DNA from 4 places in the Kluyvera sp. 142486 genome. Region 4 is predicted to be linked to each of the others. Evidence: predicted binding sites of a transcription regulator. Region 4 holds the regulator's gene; each other region holds the start of a gene.

Region 1 (3,130 bases), on a different contig from region 4:
TGCGCTTGGCCGGGCTACAAAAAACCCGCCATCAGGCGGGTTCTTTTTACAGCAGTGGCGAGATTAAATCGCCCAGCCGCCCGCATAGAACGCCACCAGCGCCGCGGCAATAACCACGGTGCCAATGTTCAGCTTGCGCCATTCACCGGACACTACGCGGCCAATCACCAGCGTTGCGAAGCCAATCATAATGCCGGTAACGATGTTACAGGTAAGCACGATCATCACCGCCGTGATAAGCCCGGACATTGCGTCAACGAAGTCGTTGAAGTCGATGCGCGCCACGTTGCTCAGCATCAGCAGGCCGACGTACATCAGCGCAGGTGCAGTCGCATAACCAGGAACCAGGTAAGAGAGCGGAGAGAGGAACAGAATCAGCAGGAACAGAATGCCGACGGTGATCGCCGTTAAACCGGTTTTGCCGCCTGCCGCTGTACCCGCTGCGGATTCGATATAGACCGCTGCCGGGGATGCGCCTACAACTGCCGAGAACACGCTGCTCAGGGAGTCAGTGGTCAGCGCTTTGCCGCCGTTGATGATCTGGCCGTCTTTATCCAGCAGGTTTGCCTGACCGGCTACCGCACGGATAGTACCGGTGGCGTCAAACACCGCGGTCATCACCAGCGCCAGCACGCTTGGCAGCACAACCGGGCTCAGCGCGCCCATAATATCGAGGCTGCCAATCAGCGAATTGCCTTTGTCATCGCTCAGCGATGGCATGGCGAACACGCCGGAGAAGTGCACGTTTGGATCGAAAATCAGGCCAACGATGGAAACACCGATGATGGTCAGCAGAATGCCGCCCGGTACCTTCAGTTTTTCCAGACCGATGATCATCGCCAGACCGATAAGCGTCATGATAACCGGGAAGCTATCGAACTGGCCCAGCGCAACCGGCAGGCCGTCCAGTGGGTTTTTCACCACCATGCCAACGCCGTTCGCGGCGATCAGCAGCAGGAACAGGCCGATACCAATCCCCGTGCCGTGCGCAATGCCCTGCGGCAGATTGCGCAAAATCCAGCTACGAATACCGGAGGCAGAGATGATGGTAAACAGCACACCCATCAGGAATACCGCGCCCAGCGCAACCGGAATGCTGATGTGCTGGCCCAGCACCAGGCTGAAAGCGGTGAAGGCGGTCAGTGAAATCGCACAGCCGATCGCCAGCGGCAGGTTTGCCCACAGGCCCATCACGATTGAACCGACGCCGGCTACCAGACAGGTCGCCACGAAGACCGCAGCCGGTGGGAAACCGGCTTTACCCAGCATGCCCGGCACCACGATCACCGAGTAAACCATCGCCAGGAAGGTAGTGAGACCGGCGACAATCTCCTGACGGACGGAGCTACCACGTGCAGAAATTTTAAACCAGGCGTCTAAAGAACCGCCGGTACGCGCTGAAGGCGTAGACATAGAAAACATCCCCTGAGAGTTTTTATCATTCGTTCGTCTGCGTGGTGGAACATCCACTTCCAGCTAAGCGTCATCTCCATGTGCTACTTGCGGCAATAGGGGAGCCACAAAAAAGCAAACGATTAACTCCGCGCAGACAAAACGATATTCGGAATTCCTTATTCTCGGCGTGTGCGAAATAAGGTTGACCCGCTCATTTTCGGCGTAAGAGACGTCCGAAATTTGAAGGCAAACGATTATCTGGCTTTTATGCCCCTTTTTTCAACAGAAGTTTGCCCTGGTTTATGAAAATTAACGAATGCCGATGAAGAATTGCTCAACCCATGCGCAAACGTTATCGTCCATGCGCAATCCGGCAACATTTCTATGGCAAAAATGTCGCAATTTTACGGGGAGGAATGAGTAAGGATTATTCCTCTTCCAGCAAACGCGCCCCGGTCCCCTCTTCCCCCAGCTTATCGCCGGGGTTACGCAGCGGACAGTCGCGCAACGACATACAACCGCAACCAATACAGCCGTCAAGCTGGTCACGCAGCGCCTCCATGGCGTGAATGCGTTTATCCAGCTCTTCGCGCCACTGGGTGGTGAGATGCTTCCAGTCTTTTGGCCCGAGGGTATGGTTTTCCGGCAGCACGCTGAACGAGTCGCCGATAGTCGCCAGCGGAATCCCAAGGCGCTGGGCAATTTTAATGATCGCCACATAGCGCAGCACGTCGCGCTTGTAGCGCCGTTGGTTGCCGCTGTTACGTGTGCTGTGGATCAGCCCTTTGCTTTCATAAAAATGTAACGCCGAGACCGCAACTCCAGTTCGTTTCGCTACTTCACCGGGTGATAGCAGCGTTTTTATGCGCGTCGTCTTTTTTTCCATAATCCGCTTTACCTCAAGTTAACTTGAGGAATTATACTCGCCAGCAGAACAGAAATCGACGCAAAAATAGACAACGGGGAGAGCCTTATGTCCCATCGGGAAATTATTCAGACGCTAATTGAATGGATAGATGAACATATCGATCAACCGCTTAATATCGATATCGTGGCCAGAAAATCCGGCTACTCGAAATGGTACCTGCAGAGAATGTTCCGCACCGTGATGCACCAGACGCTGGGCGACTATATCCGCCAGCGACGCCTGTTGCTTGCCGCAGAGGCGCTACGCAATACGCAGCGGCCTATCTTTGATATCGCCATGGATCTCGGCTATGTCTCGCAGCAGACCTTCTCACGCGTATTCCGCCGCGAGTTCGACCGCACGCCGACGGACTACCGTCACCAGATCTCCGCATAACCCTCTTCAGGCTGCCGCACAGAGTGCGGTAGCTGATTCATGTTGAAAAAATCGCCATGGGATTGACAAAAATCCTGCGTTTACCTCTGGTGAATAAAACACCAAACGTGATATAGTTCACACATTACAGTGAAACAGAAACACTGTTTCATTCAAGTTGTGAACGCCTTCAGATAGCCAGAGCGCCTCGTGCCTCATTCCACAAGTGCTGTCAGGGCGGCTTGTTGATTATCTCTGAGGAAAAGGTCCCATGCTTTCACTTACCGCAGGCGTTACGCTGTTACGCTGGCCGTTAACCAGCGCCGTGCTGATGTTCGTTGCCAGCACTCTGAAAATCAAACTTCGTAAAGCCGACTACATCGGTCTGGGGGCTATTTGCAGCATGCTAGGTCTTGCGGCCGCCTGCTGGTTTGCCACCAGCTTATTAGGGAT
Region 2 (3,130 bases), on a different contig from region 4:
GCTCATAGTGCGCAGCCTGATACATCACCGGCTCACGGTCTTCACCCGGCTGATACTTCAGGCCCGAGTTGGTAAACGGCGCAAAATCTTCGTGGAAGTTCGCCTGGTTGTTGATTTCGTTGAACGTCATCCAGTACTTCACTTTGTGCTGGTAACGGGTAAACACCACTTTGGCGAAACGAACGAAGAACTCAATCAGCTTACGGTTACGCCAGCCGCCGTATTCGGTGACCAGGTGGTACGGCATCTCGAAGTGCGACAACGTGATGACCGGTTCGATGCCAAGCTTGAGGCACTCGTCGAACAAGTCATCATAAAACTGCAGGCCCGCTTCGTTCGGGGTCAGCTCATCGCCGTTCGGGAAAATACGCGTCCAGGCAATAGAGGTACGGAAGCATTTGTAGCCCATTTCAGCGAACAGCTTCAGATCGTCTTTATAGCGATGATAGAAGTCGATGGCTTCGTGGTTCGGATAGTTTTTACCAGGCAGTACGCCGTTGGTAATTTCGCGCGGCACGCCGTGCGCACCAGCGGTCATCACATCCGCCACGCTCACGCCCTTCCCGCCTTCCTGCCAACCGCCTTCAAGTTGGTGTGCGGCTACCGCGCCGCCCCAGAGAAACCCAGCTTTAAATCCAGACATATCTTTCCCTCGTTAAACAGTGAGTTGTCGCTGTGAATAGTGCTGATTGAAATGGTAAACCGCGCCAATAAGCCCGGCATCGTTGCCGTGGCTGACGGTATCGATGTAATCGGCAATGCCGAACCAGGCCAGATGCTCACGCATCAGCGCCAGGAAACCAGGGCGCTCGACAATGCCGCCGCCGATAAAAACAGTCTGCGGGTCAAACAGGTTCACCAGGTTATAAAGGCCGGTGCCGATATCGTTGAGAAACTCTGATACCAGCCGCTGACAGACAGCATCACCCGCGTCAAAGCGGTCAAAAATCTCCTCACCCGTTACGTCTTCCAGCGTTTTGCCGATGTGCTGCGCGTAGCGATAGCGCAGCACGCGCAGGGTGCAGTTTTCATTCATGGAGTAGCGACGGACATCGCGTGAGCCGGGGCGCATGGTTTGCATATAGCCAAACTCACCGGCACGAAAACGGGCGCCGTGCACCAGCTGGTTGTTGCAGAAGATAGCGCCGCCGATGCCGGTGCCGATGGTCATCACCAGACAGTTTGCCATCTCGCGGGCCTTGCCCTGCCAGCGTTCGGCCAGCAGCACGCAGTTAGCGTCGTTCTCAATCGCCACCGGAAGACCGGTACGTTCTTCCAGCCACGCTTTAATCGCAAAGTTGTCGAACCGACGAATGGCGCCGCCCATTTCGATAAAGCCGGTATGCGGGTTAACATAGCCCGGTGCGCTGATAGCAATCCCGGAGCACTCTGGGTGGGCCGTAATCCAGCGCTCAATCGCCGCCAGAATCTGGTCACCATCGCTGTTGCTAATTGGCTCTTTTCCCTTATCGAGCAGCTCGCCGCTGGCGGCAACAACGCCCATCTTTAACGCCGTACCCCCAATATCAAAGGCAGCAATCTTCATTCCATCCATCCCTTCTGGCCGTTTTTACATCGGTGATTGGCTTCGCTGAAACAAAAACAGAAACCGGTTTCATTATTATGATGTGGATTGTGCTCAGTGGATGCAAGGACAAGGGTGTACCCGGTTTCATTTTCGTGAGCAGTATCATATTTGACCGATATATAGATGGAAACGATGGAAAAACCGGGAGGTAAAAATTGGGATCAGAATAGGCTCGCAAACGTTTGCCTGGACTGATAGAATTGCGCCGATTTTTCTTGCTATCGCAAACGCGTGGAGACTTAGCAGTGACCGACAAAACCTCTCTCAGCTATAAAGATGCCGGTGTTGATATTGACGCAGGAAACGCTCTGGTTGACCGTATCAAAGGGGTGGTGAAGAAAACTCGCCGTCCAGAAGTGATGGGTGGATTAGGCGGTTTTGGCGCACTGTGCGCACTGCCGCAAAAATATCGCGAACCGGTGCTGGTTTCCGGCACTGACGGCGTTGGCACCAAATTGCGTTTAGCGATGGATTTAAAACGTCACGACACCATCGGCATCGATCTGGTAGCCATGTGTGTGAACGACCTGGTGGTACAGGGCGCCGAGCCGCTGTTCTTCCTCGACTACTATGCAACCGGTAAGCTGGACGTCGATACCGCAGCCAGCGTTATCAGCGGCATCGCTGAAGGCTGCCTGCAGTCTGGCTGCGCGCTGGTTGGCGGCGAAACCGCCGAAATGCCGGGCATGTACCACGGTGAAGATTACGACGTTGCCGGTTTCTGCGTCGGCGTGGTTGAGAAATCAGAAATCATCGACGGCAGCAAAGTGACCGACGGCGACGTACTGATTGCCCTCGGATCCAGTGGCCCGCACTCTAACGGCTACTCACTGGTACGTAAAATTGTTGAAGTCAGCGGCTGTAACCCGGACACCACCCAGCTGGAAGGCAAAACCCTGGCCGACCACCTGCTGGCACCGACCCGCATCTACGTGAAATCTATTCTGGAACTGATTGCCAGCGTCGACGTTCACGCCATTGCGCACCTGACCGGCGGCGGTTTCTGGGAAAACATTCCGCGCGTTCTGCCGGACAACACCCAGGCCGTTATCGATGAATCCTCCTGGCAGTGGCCAGCGGTATTCAACTGGCTGCAGGATGCCGGCAACGTGAGCCAGCATGAAATGTACCGCACCTTTAACTGCGGCGTGGGCATGGTTATCGCACTGGCGGCCGATCAGGCAGACAAAGCGATTGCGCTGATGAACGAAAAAGGTGAAAACGCGTGGAAAATCGGCTATATCAAAGCCTCTGATTCCGAACAGCGTGTGGTCATCGAATAAATGAAAAATATCGTGGTGCTGATTTCCGGCAGCGGCAGCAACTTACAGGCGATTATCGATGCCTGCGAGCAGAAAAGGATTCCAGGCACCATCCGGGCGGTATTTAGCAACAAGGCCGACGCGTTCGGCCTTGAGCGGGCGCGTGAGGCGGGCATTCCCCAGCACGCGCTGGCGGCCAGCCAATTTGCCAGCCGTGAAGCCTTTGACCGTGAGCTGATGCATGAAATTGACGCCTATGCGCCCGATATCGTGGTGCTGG
Region 3 (3,130 bases), on a different contig from region 4:
CCATCGCGTGCGGTAATCCAGATGCGTTCACTGCGGTAACGACTGGCGTCAAACCCTTTCACCTCCTGCTGTTTCAGCACACGGCGCTCGCCGCTGTCCATATCCAACTCAAACAGCGTGTCCGGTGTGGTCATCGATGAATAGCCGTAGCGCAGGCAGGCGGTTTCCGGTTCCGGGTTATAGGCAATCCAGGTCACATAGGCCGGATCGTCAAAGACAATTGCCGTTTCCTGTTGGCGATGGCGATGTATCTGCCGCAGGCTGGTTAAGCCATGCTGGCGCTCTTCCACCACCAGCCAGTCGCGAAACAGCGTGAAATCCTCCAGCATCACCGCATCGCGCGGTGCGATCAGGGTTTGCCACTCGGCCTCTTCCCAGGATTCACTGCGATACAGGCCGAAGTTTTTACCCTCACGGTTAGAACGCAGGTAGAACTGGTTTTGGTAGTGATCGAGGCTGTATTCGTGATCTTTACGACGCGGGACATAGACGCGCGGCCTGGCGTTGGCCTGGTCGGCATCCAGCAGCAGCATTTCACTGGTGGTGGTGCTGGACAACGCAATCACCACGTACTGGCGTGAAGAGGTCTTGTGCAGGCTGACGTAAAACATCTCGTCCTGCTCTTCGTAAATCAGTTCATCCTGCTCAGCAGGCGCACCAACCTGATGTCGCCACACCTGCCACGGCAGCAGCGTCGTTGGATGCTGACGCACGTAGTAAAGCACGCGCGAATCGTTGGCCCACACCACGCCCGGTGAAACATCATCAATCACTTCCGGCAGCCAGGTTTCGTTCTCCAGATGGCGAATGCGCAGACTGTACTGGCGACGGGAAAGGAAATCCTCGGTTACCGCCAGCAGATTATTGTCTGGTGCGACGTTCAGCCCGCCCAGAGTATAGAACTCGCTGTGCGCCGCCCGTTTGTTTTCATCAATCAGCAAGGACCACTCATCACTGCTTAATGCCTGGCGCTGGTAAATCGCATATTCACGGCCCGGCTCAAACACCTGGCGATAGCGATAGCCGTTTTTGATATAGGGTGCTGAAACCTCACGTGGAGGGATCCTGTCAACAATCTCTTTTAGCACGCGATCCTGCAGGCTGCGCTGGGAGGACATTACTTCGCGCCCGTAGGTGTTCTCCTGCTGCAGGTAATCCAGCACCGCGGGTTTAGAGCGGGTGTCATCGCGAAGCCAGTAGTAGTTATCGACGCGCGTATCACCATGCAAAGTCATGGTGTGGGGTATCCGTTTCGCTTTAGGTGGCATCTCGTTATTCTTCTTGTGGTGTTAATTCATTATTAAGCCTGGCAAAAGTCGCGCTCATTGCCAACTTAACCTATCACCTCATCCTACGTTTCATCCGCCTTTTGTGCCACTCGCAAGACAGACGCAAACGTTTTCGTTTATAATGCGCCAAACTTTGGATAGACGGTGGAATGGGTAATGACGTTATTAGGAACAGCTCTGCGTCCTGCTGCGACGCGCGTAATGCTTCTGGGTTCAGGTGAGTTAGGTAAAGAAGTGGCGATCGAATGCCAACGCTTAGGCATTGAAGTGATCGCCGTGGATCGTTACGCCGATGCGCCGGCCATGCACGTTGCGCATCGCGCTTACGTTATCAACATGCTCGATAGCAACGTGCTGAAAGCGCTGGTTGCGCAGGAAAAGCCGGACTTTATCGTGCCAGAAATTGAAGCTATCGCCACGGATGCGCTGATTGAGCTTGAGCAAGCGGGTCAGAAGGTGGTGCCTTGCGCCCGTGCAACCAAACTGACGATGAACCGTGAAGGCATTCGCCGTCTGGCGGCGGAAACCCTCAAGCTTCCCACCTCGGCCTACCACTTTGCCGACAGCGAAGCGCAGTTCCGCGAGGCGGTCACCGATATCGGCCTGCCGTGCATCGTGAAGCCGGTGATGAGTTCATCCGGCAAGGGTCAGACTTTTATTCGTCATGAAGATCAGCTGGCACAGGCCTGGCAATATGCCCAGGAAGGCGGTCGCGCCGGTGCGGGCCGGGTGATCGTTGAAGGGGTGGTTAATTTTGATTTCGAAATCACCCTGCTGACCGTCAATGCCGTCGACGGCGTTCATTTCTGCGCGCCAGTCGGCCACCGTCAGGAAGATGGCGACTACCGTGAATCCTGGCAGCCGCAGCAGATGAGCGAACTGGCGCTGGCGCGTGCGCAGGAGATCGCCCGCGAGGTGGTGCTGGCGCTGGGCGGCTATGGTCTATTCGGCGTAGAGCTGTTTGTGTGTGGTGATGACGTGGTGTTCAGCGAAGTCTCCCCTCGCCCACACGATACCGGCATGGTGACGTTGATTTCGCAGGACGTCTCCGAGTTTGCCCTCCACGTTCGCGCTTTCCTCGGGCTGCCGATTGGCGCCATCCGTCAGTACGGCCCGTCAGCTTCTGCGGTACTGCTGCCGACACTGACCAGTCGTAATGTCACTTTTGATAACGTGCAGAATGCGCTAAGCGCCGGGGTACAGCTTCGTCTGTTCGGTAAACCGGATATTGCGGGTTCTCGCCGTATGGGCGTGGCGCTGGCAACGGCGGACAGCGTTGAAGAGGCCGTCGAGCGCGCCAAAATCGCCGCTGCGGCAGTGGTGGTTCAGGGGTAAGAAAAAAGGCGGGCTGCTTGCGCATACCCGCCCTTTTTTTGCTTACCCGGCCATCAGGCAGGGTGCAGCAAACACCTTACAGCTTCGCGCCTTCAACCGCTTCGCGAGCCAGTTTGGTGATGCGATCGTAGTCGCCTGATTCCAGCGCGTCAGCCGGAACCAGCCAGGAACCGCCGATGCACAGTACGCTTTTCAGCGCCAGGTAATCACGGTAGTTAGCTGGAGAGATACCGCCGGTTGGGCAGAAACGAATCTGAGAGAATGGACCCGCGATCGCCTGCAGCGCTTTCACGCCGCCGTTCGCTTCAGCCGGGAAGAATTTGAACTCTTTCAGGCCGTGTTCCATACCCAGCATCAGTTCAGACACGGAGCAGATACCTGGGATCAGCGGAATGGTGCCCGCGGTAGCCGCTTTCAGCAGGTTATCGGTCAGGCCTGGGCTGATAGCAAACTGCGCGCCAGCTTCGGTCACTTCTTTCAGCTGCTGAGCGTTGGTCACGGTACCC
Region 4 (3,130 bases):
CCAGCATCAGGGTAATAAAGGCTGGCGTGGCGTGAGTTATCGTCCGCAGCACCGGTGAAATATAGGTATAGAGCGTAAACATCGCCCCCGCGCCAAGCACGGTCGTCAGCAGTGCCGACAGCACCTGCGGGCGCACTAGCACTGAGAGTTCGCGCTTCACGTCCGGCTTTTCACCTGCCCCGCCCTTCGGCAGAGAGAACCACAGCCCCAGAATGGCAATAATGCCAAGCCCTGCCGTTGCCAGGAAAGACATCCGCCAGCCAATGGTTTCGCCAAGCCAGGTTGCCGCCGGCACGCCACCAATATTGGCAATGGTCAGCCCCATAAACATGGTTGCCACGGCGCTGGCCTGCTTATGCTTCGGCACCACGCTTGCAGCAACAACGGAGCCAAGGCCGAAGAATGCGCCGTGGTTAAGGCTGGTGATAATACGTGACAGCATCAGGGTGGTGTAGTCCGGCGCCATCGCCGAAAGCACGTTGCCGAGGGTAAAAATGGCCATCAGGAAGATCAGGGCGTTTCGACGGGCACGATGTGAAAGCAGCAGCGTCATCAGCGGCGCACCAACCATCACCCCTACGGCATAGGCGCTGATCAGCATCCCGGCTGCGGGAATGGAGACGTCCACACCTTTTGCAATCACCGGCAGGAGACCCATTGGGGAGAATTCGGTCGTCCCGATGCCAAAGGCCCCAATGGCTAACGCCAGTAAGGGAAAGTTAATTTTCATGCAAATGCTCCGGTTAGCCGCACGACAGACGCGGCATGTCGATAATGGGCAAAAGCATGACATCAATCACATAAAAACAGAAGTGTACAAAACAGCAAAAGATTATTGCTAAATGGGTAACAATCAGACAGGAGGGAGCGAGTGCCCCCTCGCAGAGGAATTAATGCAGTACAGCAGTCAAACCTGCGGCAACGATCAGCGCAAGGGTAATGACGGTGGTGGTGAGTGACATCTTAAGTTCGGTACTCATCAACTTTTCTCCTTTTTATCGCTACAGCAAAACTGAGCTAGCTCATTTTTACACAGTATTGCGCAAAAATCTTCACAGATTTAGCAGGATGTTTGTTTTTACTCTTCCACTTTGCGTCAGGATAAGTCAAAATTCGACGCTTATTTATAAGCGTACCGGCCATTGACCCCCTCCTGTCGTCCTGTATCGTTTTCCCGGCGAATCGCAATCCACAAAATTGCGTCAGGGTGTGTGAAGGCAAACGTTTTCCTTTCGATTTTATCAGGGGCAGGCCAGGGTCTGGAGTGAGATGGAATGGCAACTATTAAAGATGTAGCGAAGCGCGCAAACGTTTCCACTACAACCGTATCACATGTAATTAACAAAACGCGTTTTGTCGCCGAGGAGACGCGTGAAGCCGTCTGGGCGGCGATCAAAGAGTTGCACTACTCTCCGAGCGCCGTTGCCCGCAGCCTGAAGGTGAACCACACCAAATCGATTGGTTTGCTGGCAACCAGCAGCGAAGCGGCCTACTTTGCCGAAATTATCGAAGCCGTTGAGAAAAACTGCTTTGAGAAAGGTTATACCCTGATTCTGGGCAACGCCTGGAACAACCTGGAAAAACAGCGCGCCTACCTGTCGATGATGGCGCAAAAGCGCGTGGATGGCCTGCTGGTCATGTGCTCCGAATATCCGGAATCCCTGTTGACGATGCTCGAAGAGTACCGACACATCCCGATGGTGGTGATGGACTGGGGCGAAGCCAAAGCGGACTTCACCGACTCGGTTATCGATAACGCCTTTGAAGGCGGCTATATCGCCGGTCGTTACCTGATTGAGCGCGGTCATCGCGATATCGGCGTCATCCCTGGCCCACTAGAGCGCAACACCGGCGCAGGTCGTCTGGCGGGCTTTATGAAAGCGATGGAAGAAGCGCAGATCAACGTACCAAAGAACTGGATTGTGCAGGGCGACTTCGAGCCAGAATCGGGTTATCGCGCAATGCAGCAGATCCTGTCCCAGCAGCCGCGCCCTACCGCTATCTTCTGCGGTGGTGACATTATGGCGATGGGCGCACTGTGCGCCGCGGATGAGATGGGTCTGCGCGTGCCGCAGGACATTTCGCTGATCGGCTATGATAACGTGCGCAACTCACGTTTCTTCACCCCGGCGCTGACGACCATCCACCAGCCGAAAGATTCGCTTGGTGAGACGGCGTTTAACATGCTGATGGACCGTATCGTCAGCAAGCGAGAAACCTCGCAGTCGATTGAGGTGCATCCGCGCCTTATCGAACGTCGCTCCGTGGCCGACGGCCCGTTCCGCGACTATCGCCGCTAAGCGTTACCCACGGACACCCTACTCGGGTGTCCGCAGCCATTCCTCATTTAACGTCTCGCTATCCCCCAGATATTCCAGCAGCCAGCTTAACGCCGGCGACGCTTCGCTTTGCTGCCACGTCAGGCAACAGGCGGCATCCGGGAAGGGGTTCTCAAGCTGTAGCGCCACCCATGCCCCGCTATCCAGCCATGGCTGCGCCAGATGCCCCGGCACCATCGCCGCACAAAGCCCCGCCGAGATACAGGTTTCCGATGAGGCCCAGTCCGGCACCACCACTCGCTTCTGGTTATCGAGCAGCCAGGTCGTTCGCTTCGGTAACGATCGCGAGGTATCTTCACGCACCAGCGACGGCCAGTTGCGCAACACATCATCGCTGAGCGGGCCTTCCATCTGTGCCAGCGGATGGGTACTCGCCACCACGCAGTGCCAGTTGAGCATCCCCATATCGCGGAACGCGAAGCGACCACCGACCGGGATCGCCTGGGTGGCGCCAATCGCCAACTCTACGCGACCATCGGCCAGCGCATCCCAAACGCCGTTGAACACTTCCTGGTAAACAATCAACTCCACGTCGCTAAAGTGACGGTAGAAATCGACAATCAACTGCCGGGTTCGCTGCGGCTTCACGATATTATCGACGGCAATCGCCAACTGCCCTCGCCAGCCGTTGGCGATTTGCTGGCACTGCTGACGGGTGATCTGCATTTTTTTGATAACAGACCTGCCCTCTTTCAAAAACCAGGCTCCAGCCGGGGTAAGTTCAACGTCCCGATGACGACGTCCGAACAGCGGTACTGCCAACCATTCTTCAAGTTGACGCACCGTATAGC

What was found. The regulator PurR, encoded in region 4, represses purine synthesis genes. The targets are predictions, from matches to a motif close to CANGCAAACGTTTGCNTG.
Region 1: a site for PurR is predicted at 1,639-1,656, ahead of ACLGE8_RS15210 (NCS2 family permease). Genes of this name have one in related genera too.
Region 2: a site for PurR is predicted at 1,760-1,777, ahead of purM (phosphoribosylformylglycinamidine cyclo-ligase). Genes of this name have one in related genera too.
Region 3: a site for PurR is predicted at 1,389-1,406, ahead of purT (formate-dependent phosphoribosylglycinamide formyltransferase). Genes of this name have one in related genera too.

Annotation. Positions count from the first base shown of each region.
Region 1 is NZ_JBKHUI010000013.1:70,345-73,474, reverse strand. It holds gene ACLGE8_RS15210 (NCS2 family permease) at 64-1,413, opposite strand; gene soxR (redox-sensitive transcriptional activator SoxR) at 1,823-2,281, opposite strand; gene soxS (superoxide response transcriptional regulator SoxS) at 2,369-2,698, shown strand; gene ACLGE8_RS15195 (YjcB family protein) at 2,949-3,130, shown strand, end outside.
Region 2 is NZ_JBKHUI010000007.1:11,090-14,219, reverse strand. It holds gene ACLGE8_RS09490 (6-phospho-beta-glucosidase) at 1-643, opposite strand, end outside; gene bglK (beta-glucoside kinase BglK) at 656-1,546, opposite strand; gene purM (phosphoribosylformylglycinamidine cyclo-ligase) at 1,834-2,871, shown strand; gene purN (phosphoribosylglycinamide formyltransferase) at 2,872-3,130, shown strand, end outside.
Region 3 is NZ_JBKHUI010000030.1:6,704-9,833, reverse strand. It holds gene ptrB (oligopeptidase B) at 1-1,268, opposite strand, end outside; gene purT (formate-dependent phosphoribosylglycinamide formyltransferase) at 1,446-2,624, shown strand; gene ACLGE8_RS22030 (bifunctional 4-hydroxy-2-oxoglutarate aldolase/2-dehydro-3-deoxy-phosphogluconate aldolase) at 2,701-3,130, opposite strand, start outside.
Region 4 is NZ_JBKHUI010000001.1:305,395-308,524, forward strand. It holds gene ACLGE8_RS01515 (MFS transporter) at 1-730, opposite strand, end outside; gene ACLGE8_RS01520 (YnhF family membrane protein) at 891-980, opposite strand; gene purR (HTH-type transcriptional repressor PurR) at 1,275-2,300, shown strand; gene punR (DNA-binding transcriptional activator PunR) at 2,319-3,130, opposite strand, start outside.